2 regions of the Paenibacillus sp. V4I9 genome follow, and region 1 is predicted to be linked to the other one. Evidence: riboswitches for the same ligand, from Rfam matches in the RefSeq annotation. Region 1 holds a riboswitch; the other holds the start of a gene.
What was found. A riboswitch is a leader RNA that binds a small molecule or an ion and turns the genes downstream of it on or off. The one in region 1 is predicted to bind cyclic di-AMP.
Positions count from the first base shown of each region.

Region 2: linked by a shared signal. The riboswitch ahead of QFZ81_RS16470 (CAP domain-containing protein) and the one ahead of QFZ81_RS30935 (APC family permease) in region 1 are both predicted to bind cyclic di-AMP.

Region 1 covers NZ_JAUSZE010000001.1:6,740,017-6,744,646, forward strand. Annotated here, with positions in the region: gene QFZ81_RS30925 (hypothetical protein) at 1-125, shown strand, start outside; gene QFZ81_RS30930 (YqkE family protein) at 208-468, opposite strand; gene QFZ81_RS30935 (APC family permease) at 514-2,349, opposite strand; cyclic di-AMP (ydaO/yuaA leader) riboswitch at 2,447-2,599, opposite strand; gene QFZ81_RS30940 ((S)-benzoin forming benzil reductase) at 3,051-3,785, opposite strand; gene QFZ81_RS30945 (spore germination protein) at 3,957-4,630, shown strand, end outside.
Region 2 covers NZ_JAUSZE010000001.1:3,529,653-3,534,282, reverse strand. Annotated here, with positions in the region: gene QFZ81_RS16500 (hypothetical protein) at 1-398, opposite strand, end outside; gene QFZ81_RS16495 (hypothetical protein) at 654-1,073, opposite strand; gene QFZ81_RS16490 (hypothetical protein) at 1,498-1,740, shown strand; gene QFZ81_RS16485 (XapX domain-containing protein) at 1,803-1,961, shown strand; gene QFZ81_RS16480 (hypothetical protein) at 2,070-2,282, shown strand; gene QFZ81_RS16475 (DinB family protein) at 2,724-3,194, shown strand; cyclic di-AMP (ydaO/yuaA leader) riboswitch at 3,337-3,469, shown strand; gene QFZ81_RS16470 (CAP domain-containing protein) at 3,475-4,125, shown strand; gene QFZ81_RS16465 (2'-5' RNA ligase family protein) at 4,478-4,630, shown strand, end outside.

The DNA.
Region 1 (4,630 bases):
CTTTTGATATTTCTTTTGATATTTCTTTTGATATATTTGTTGTCATTGGTGTTTCTATTGGTGTTGAAATTGGTGGTGGTATTGTTGTCGCTACCGGTGCACCACTTACCTCAGCAGTCCCTTGAGCTGCCTCTCTATTGCCCACCTCACAGGATGACAGCGCTATCATTGCAAAAAGAAAGAAAAGGAGGCACACTGTGCGCTCCCTCATTTGTGCTTACGCCAATCCAGACTGCTCTTACTGAGCAGATGTCCAAAATCATTCTCAAGCCGCTTTTCTTCTGCTTTGCGAGCAGCTTCCGCCTTCGCTCTCTCTGCATCTTTCTTCGCTTGTTCCTCTGCTTTCATGGCATCAGCCTGCGCTTTGAGTCCTTCAAGTATTTCCGGACGCAGTAAATCCTTAAGTGTTGCAGGTTTATCTTGCACGCTGGTTACAGCAGGAGTAGACGACCATTTTTTCTTAGCCATAATGGGTTCACCTCAGTTCAGTTTCTCCCCTTTATTGTACCACTTCTACTCATGCAAATGATACGGTACCGTCGCCACGACGATATCTTTATCGGCTTGCAGCTTCGAACGAATGCGTGCAGCAGACTGGTTATGGAGCAATCGATGCCACCATTTTTTCGGCATAAATTGCGGTAAAATGACCATAATGTTTTGTTTTTCCGAAACATGCGTGTCAATTCTCTCAATAAATTCAGCCAGAGGCTTCAGTATCGTCCGATAACGTGATTTAAAAACAACCAATCGAACGCCGGGATCCCACTTATCCCACTTCTCCTGCATCAATTCTTCATCTTCATCTGAGAATGATACGTAGAAGGCAATCACATTTGGCGACAACGATTTCGCATAGTTCAAGGACTGTGCCACAACCCGATGAATGCCCGCCACAGGCACAATAATCAAAGGTTCCTTCGTGCAAACCCGCTCAATCGTTATATCAATACGCAATTGCTTCGCTACATCATCGTAGTGATGACTAATTTTCGTAATTAACCAAAGCAGCAGCGGGGTTATAATAATAACAATCCATGCACCTTCGGTAAATTTAGTTATAGAAAATATAAGTAAAACAGCTAGAGAAACGATCCCGCCTAAACCATTGATGAGCAGCTTTCCGATCCAACCTTTCACTCGCTCTCTCAACCATTTACGAACCAAGCCGCCTTGCGCAAGTGTAAAAGATAAAAACACGCCTATCGCATATAGAGGAATGAGTGCATCGGTCTTACCTTTGAAACCAATCAGAAGAATACTGGCAAGCACACCAAGTGTGATAATACCATAATGAAACGAAAGACGGTCTCCTCGGAATGAGAACATACGCGGGAAGTTTTTATCCTGTGCCATAATGGATGCTAAGATTGGAAACCCGTTGAAGCTAGTATTAGCAGCCAAAACCAGAATGAGCATGGTACCAATTTGAGTTGCGTAGTACATCGCCCCACGACCAAAAGCCTGCTCTGTCACCATCGATAATACGGATGTATGGCCATTAGGATCAGGTACAATACCATAACCCAAAGCTAACACCGTTACGCCTCCAAACACGATAGCCAAAAGTGTCCCTAAGGATACTAACGTGCGCTTCGCGTTCTGCACGGACGGTGAGCGGAAATGCGGCACGGCATCGGAGATGGCCTCGATTCCTGTCACGGCTGAACACCCGGAGGAAAATGCTTTTAAAAGGACGAATAACGTTAATGAGCTCGTCATTGAACTCGGAGCAAATGCAATGGGATGCGTATTAATGGATCCCGTCAGCATATCGTATATGCCTTTGCCCACTAGCAGCAAAATACAAAGAATAAAAAAGTACGTTGGAATAGCGAAAATCGTACCTGATTCCGAAGTTCCTCGCAAATTAAGCCAAACCATGATCCACACAAGAACTAAAGTAATCGGAACAATATATGGCACCGCCGAGGGAAAAGCTGAAGTAATCGCCTGCACACCGGCAGAGATCGAAACGGCAACGGTGAGTGTGTAGTCAATAAGCAGCGAAACCCCAGTCAGCCTCCCCCACACCATACCTAGGTTTTCTTTGGAAACCATATAGGCTCCGCCACCTTGCGGATAGGCCTCTATCACTTGTCTATAGCTCAAAACTAGCAGCATAATGAGAGCGATAATGGATATCGCAATGGGCAAAGAGAACGCAAAAGCGGCAATCCCAACAGTCGCGAGTTCTAAAAGAATCTGCTCAGTCCCGTAGGCAACTGACGATAAGGCATCCGAGGATAGGATCGGCAGTCCTTTCCAAACCTGCATTTTTTCAGATTCAATTTCGCTGGATTTAAGCGGTTTGCCAAACATAATTTTTTTCAATGAGTCGCTTGTCATTCGTGCTAGTTCCCCCAATTAAACCTAATATCTGACATAAACTTGCGTTTTAGGACGCAAAAAAACACAAGGATAGACCTTGTGTTTATACACATGTTCTCCTTCCCACGGTCGCTTACGAGGTTAGCTGTCGGGTTCGGGCCGCGAGAATCTGCCCTAAATGGTGCCATACACTTAAGCACCTTTACTCACCCCATGAAACTTGTGGTTCCCCCGCTTTTCTAATAAGAAAATTAAGCGAAATATTCAACTATAACGTACGAGTTGAATACTACTCTCTTCTTGCAGCATAGTAAAGGATTGAAAAAACTTAAAAATATAACTCCAACCACCACATTCACTCAATAATTCGCTTACAATCATACGATTCATTGATTTACTACCATTCTCTTACTACATCGTGGTTTTTTAAACATTTGTTAATGCATTGAGTTATTATTGGAGCAAAGTGAAAGAAAATATTGGATTATAATGATAATTCCCGACGAAATGTTGAAACATTCGTTTACACATCTGTGTAAAGTTGTACTTTGTACATAACCTTGTTTTTCAGGAAAAGGAAACGGACTATTCGATATTTGGAAATAATCAACAGGAACGGCAAGAAAGCAAAAAATGATGATAACGACAGCATAAACAGCTAGAAGCTTCTTACGGCGAGAGGTAATTTCCAAATTTACATCTTCTTTCATTTTGGATTTTCAAAGCTCTTCAACGACAATACCTTGGGCAAATTGGTCACTAAGTAATAAATCCACTAACTTCTCGGCAATAGTCGCAGGTGAGGCGAGCATCCCTTTATCCTTTACCCTATTAAATAGTTCAGAGGCGGCAAAAACATTTTTATTGGCACTTCGTGCTTCTTCCTGTAAGGAAGTGTCAATCATCCCCGGCCAAACAGATAGTACTTTAACTGCAAAGGCACCATCTCCTTGCTCTTTCCCAACACATTTTGAGAAGACATCTAGGCCAGCTTTGGCTGCTGAATAAACACTCATACCAGAAAGATGATTTTTCGAGGACATGGAGGAAACATTTAATACACGTTTTGGAATCCGAAGGTGTTGGGAAAACCGTATGAACAAGGAGGTTAAAAGGATTGGGGCCAGCAAATTAACATGGACATTCGTAGTCAACTCTTCAGTACTTCCATGCTCAATACTGGATAACGGGGTTACAACTGCAGCATTATTGATTAGGTATATGGCTTCGGCTTTACTTTCATCGATTTTATTACATACATCCCTCATCAGACTATCCACTTGATCGATATCATTTAGATCAAATTCAAAGTAATCAATCTGCTCACTCTCAGCCATCAAACCCACATTCCTATTTCTGGAAATACACAGCAAATGATGTTCAGTGGATAGAAGTCTACGAGCAAGTGCTTCACCTAAACCTCTAGATGTCCCAGTAATAATAAAGTACTTCATTCAAATACCTCCCCAAAAATTAGTACCTGGTACTAACTCGCCTGAGTATAATCCATAATTTGGAAAACGTCAATGTAAATCAAGCTACCACTCCACAGCCCCTTTTTTTCAGTCATGGTACAAGGAATAAATTTCCGTTTTCCAAGGAAACCTACTCTCAGGTGATATAACATGAATCTGCCAGAAACAACGGATATGGCCAGACTGAAACTTCAATTCGAATCAAATAGCGATTTTGTGATGGAACAAAAGCAACTTTTGGATCAGGAAGTTGTATTTTGTTATTTTCGCCCATTTGTTAATTTGGCACATACGAACCAATTATTATCTTGGATGGAGTCCAGTCCGATCAATGATTGGCTTCAACAAATAAGCCTATTGAATGGCCAATTAAACACTACTTACGACATGCAGATGAGCAGCTTATTGGAAGGGAATTTAGTTATTTATTTACTCGAGAACCCTATAAGAAATTTTGTTATCAAGCCCGTGCCATCAACGATTAAGAGAACGATAAATGTTCCACAAAATGAGAATGTGATTGAGTCTTCCTTTGGAGCATTTAATGAGGATTTGGATACCAATATGGCGTTGATCCGCGAAGAGCTACGATCCCCACTACTAACTATGAATTCTTTGATGATGGGGACAAAACAACCCAAAAGAACCACCTTAGCTTATTTATCCGACTCTGTTAACCATAAGCTGCTTTCATCCTTAATGAAGAAGCTGGAGGCAAATAAAGTCAAGGAATTTAGCCATTTGCAGGAAATCATCAAGGTATTGGGAGAAGGGAATTTCAGTCTTATTTCCCCATGTCTAACTTCTGAGCGACCGGCAGAAGC
Region 2 (4,630 bases), 3.2 Mb from region 1:
ACAAACCCTTGCTTCCACTGCTCCAGATAATCAGCCTCGGCCCCATCTTTCTCATGCTTCTGTTGAATGGCTGCGAACCGCTGTTCAAACATCTCTGGCAGCTTATTAATGAATTCGAAGCGTTCCAATAAAACGGGTGTCGTTTGATACTGGAGCTCAATGATATCTAAATCAAAGTTTGTTATACGCTCGACCCGGGAATGCTCCTTAACGACTACATCCTTCTTCTTCACTAAGTCGATGGTCTTGATATACTCATTCACAGCCACATGGGAAATAGCCTGCTTTGCTTTCTTCGAACAAAGCTCAGCAATCTGTCTGGAAGACTTTCCGGCAGCGAGCCCTTCGGTGATCAACTTCTCTAGCCCGAACTTCTCAATCTTGCTCTGTCTACCCATCGAATCACCGCTTTCTGCTGTTAAGTTATGTTAAGATATAATTCTGTTTTTGTAAGGCAACTGTTAAGTAAACAACGAAAAAAACCTTACGTATGAAGGCTTTGTGTTGTTAAGTTATTTTTTTACACTGTAAAGCACAATGGACGACAAAAATGTGATGATTCTGCACACAACAAAAAAAGCCTAACTTAATAAGGTTTTTTTGTTAACTATTTCCTTTTAATATAGTAAAGATTTATTGGCGTAAAATAATGTTCATTTTTCCTCGAAAAAATCTACTAACATACTCAATGAATGGTTATCATCTATGTCTAACAATTTAACTGTCTCCTTATATCCATAAACAATTTCATCTATAAGAAGATTCTCAATTCTTACTTTTTCATCTGATGCCTTTTCCCATTTTTCATCTGATGCCTTTTCCCATTTTTCATCATGAATATTTGATTCTTCGAGGTGGATTAACATTTCATAACGAAACAATAAATTCAATAGTGTTTGCCTAGCTAGACCTCTATTAGTCTCGGTTAAAACTTGTATAAACTTTTTCCTATCAAGTATTCCTTGTTCTTCATTTTCCTGGTGATCTATCACCTTACTATTGAATAAGTCTACTGTTTGTTTTACTTTTCTATTGGTTGTTGTCAGTATTGGAGCATAAAGAAGAAGTTTCAACGGTTAGACGAATGGACTCGCATGAGGGTGCGTGCCTTTATGCGTCAAAAGAAATCTACGGTTTCTAACTGGCTGATTCCTAACAAAGTATTGGAATCGGCGGAAATGGTATTTCTAACAAACTTACTCACCACACGTTCCTATTTCAGGAGTGAAATAGGCGCAATCCGGCGACGGATGAAGAAAACTCACTCCTAAAGATGGGGAACTGACGAAGGAAAGCCGTGTGAGGGAAATCCGCATTCACGGTTTGACGGGGAGTCCGAGGGAGTAATCCCTCGTATTACCCTACTTTCAAATATCCTATCTTAAACATAAGCCAAGCAGGTCACAAGGGATTACGGTATATGGTCAAAGATCCGATGGCCGCGAAGAGCATGAGCGCAATATTCACAGTGTATTACAGTATAAGCCGTAGCTATTAATGGAAAATGGTGCTGATTTAACAATCTCTATTCCGATTATTGTAATAAATGACAGCTATTTGAAGCAAATTATTGAGAACGAGCACGGTGTAGGACAGACGATTGTCGAAGGTTTTGTGCGTACGACGAATTTGATTGTACCTACCCGACGGTTTGTTATTATCGGATATGGAATGTGCGGCCGAGTACTATTGCATTCGGCCTCCCAATTACGTAAATATCGAGCTAAAGTAGCCAGTTAAATGCTAAAGCAATTAAGCTATCGACTTTAAGGATGCAGTCTAACAATCGAGGTGTCTAAAGTATGAAGGAGCTTCTGTTGTCATTAGGAGCAGGTTTAATTATCGGTGTTTTATTCAAGGTGTTGAAGCTGCCTTTGCCCGCACCGCCTGTACTTTCGGGTATTCTTGGCATTGTAGGTATTTATGCAGGCGGCAAGATAATGGAGTTGTTTATAAAATAGGAAACAGGACTGAATGAAAAAGGAGGAGGAGCTTTGACGGGGTTCATCCTTCTTTTTCTATGTTAACGAAGATTTTGCATAAACTTTGGATAAAAGGAAGCGATTTATATGAACAAATCCAGACTTTGTTTAATAGGTGCGGGTTTTCATGCATCAACGAATATTTTCCCTTCAGCCATTGAAGCCGGAGCGGAAATAATTGGAATTGCTACACGAAGTTTGGATCGATCAAAAGCTGCTCTTTTGCGTTTCGGAAGCAATGGAAGACCTTATGACGTAACTGATTACGAATGGAACGCTTGGCGCTGTACGTTCATTTGAAGCCAGATTCGCAGTTGACTGTACGCCATTTTGCAAAAACGAAGAACAATTCATGAAACTGGCCGCCATTCATATCATCGAATTGATGCGACATTCGTTTGGCGAGGTTTCGCAAGAAACTGGGTTTAGCAATAACATAAATGAGTTGATTTCGCAAAGTATTTCAAGACGTGGTGCCATGGCAAACACTAGAAGAGAACGATACCGTCCTTACGCCATCAGCCTCAGCGATGTCAGGGTGTTATAGAATCTTTATTTACGCGGATTTGTCGACAAAATGAAACATTTTATGGCGCCAAAATAGATTAACTGGGCAGGCTAATTGAATAAGGTATTATTTACATACGAACAAATGTACTGTATATTTGTTCGTATGAGAAAACTGCATGTATATAAAACAAATAGGTATGGATTATTGAGAAATTAAAAGGAGTGTTAATCATTAACGGGATAGAACTTGTTATATTGAACTTGGAAGAAGTCCGACGTAGAAGTATAAAAGTGTGGAGCGTTATTCCTCTAACTATGCTGGATTGGAGGCCTGATGCACAAGCCTTAAGCATGAAAGAAATGATCCGACACGTATTGGATGGCGAGCATTATTATCATCTTGCATTACTTAATTGTGGAAGTTTGCCTTCTTATGATTCTCCTTATGACAATCGGGAATTTTCTTCGGTGGAGGATGAACTGATATTCGCACAAGTGTACAGAGAACAATTCTTGAATACCGTTAAATTGTTCACTCCTGAGGATTTGTCAAATATTAAAATTAATCGAAGTGACGTAGGGTATGTTCGAAGTTTAGGAGATATGTTAATGAGGATCGCATACCACGAATCCGTTCACACCGGGCAACTGCTAGATTATATGCGAACGGCTGGAATCGATCGGCCTCAAATTTGGGACTGAATGAGGTTGGTGGTGATGGGAATTCACTTGTTTTGGACAAGAAGAAACGACTAATGCCACTTACAAAATGCTCTTGGAAAATTTTGAGTCATGTTCTCTATGATTTCACATGTTACAATTTGTGAGATCCATGTGGATCAAATAACTCAGAAGGCCGAAGTTTCATGTGAAGCACGGGGGACCCATTATTTGGGGTGAAGCCGCGTCAGCGGCCGGGTGATTACTCTTTGATCCGAATCCGACAGCTAACCTCGCAGGCCGCAAAAAGGAGAGGTTTATTTTGAAACGTTACAAAAAGCTTGTGGTTACCGGCGCAATAGGATTGAGCGTCCTCGTAGGTTCGAGCGCATCAATGGCCGCATCAGCAACCCATTCAGTATCAGGCAATGATACCATGTGGTTAATATCCAAGAAGTATGGCATCAGCTTATCTTCGCTTATTAAGGCAAACCCTCAGGTTGCCAATCCTAACGTGATTTGGTCTGGTATGAGCCTCAACATTCCTGGCAGCACGAGCACAAATGCAGGTACCAAAACGCCAGTTACGAGTGCGCCATCCCAATCAACTTATGCTAGCCAAGTCGTTAACTTAGTTAACCAGGAACGATCTAAAGCAGGACTGCGTCCATTAACCAGCAATAGCGCACTTACCGCAATGGCTTTGGACAAAGCGAAGGATATGTACAACAATGGTTATTTCGATCATACTTCTCCGACCTATGGGTCTCCTTTTGATATGATGAGCAAATACGGCATTCGCTATTCCTATGCAGGTGAAAACATTGCAAAAGGTCAACAAACGCCTGAAGCTGTCATGAAAGCTTGGATGAACAGCACGGGTCATCGTCAAAACATTCTAAGCCCCAACTTCACCCAAATTGGTGTTGTCTTTTATAATGGTGAGTGGGTTCAGGAATTTATAAGTAACTAGCTTTTTTCTAAACATTCAAGGCACACGATATGTGTGTCTTTTTGCATGCCATTTTAGGCTCTTTGTTGACTTGTATGGGACACAAATAGATCGACCTGCCCCATTGTTACAGAGTCGATTAGATAATCTAAAACGCAAAAAGAGGGTCTAGGATAACTAGCCCTCTTTCTTTATATACATCGCTTATCGGCGATGTTCATCAAATTTCCAATCCATGGTAATATTTAAACAACCACAATTAAAAACTAGGAGCAGCCAAATGGAACAAATTTTTGAGTTTAAGAAAACCATGTGAGCTCAAATGATTCTTTCCAATAGCTGTTCCATCAGGATTGAAAGGTTGGTGTCATAAATGCAGTATTTCATAGGCATCGTTCCTCCCGACGAATATCTAGAACGAGTAGTTGCGTTTCAAAAACGTTGGTTGAGTAATGGTCTTCCGAATGTCGTTGAGCCTCACGTGACTGTTAAAGCACAAAGCGGGCTTACCCTAGATATGGCTTGG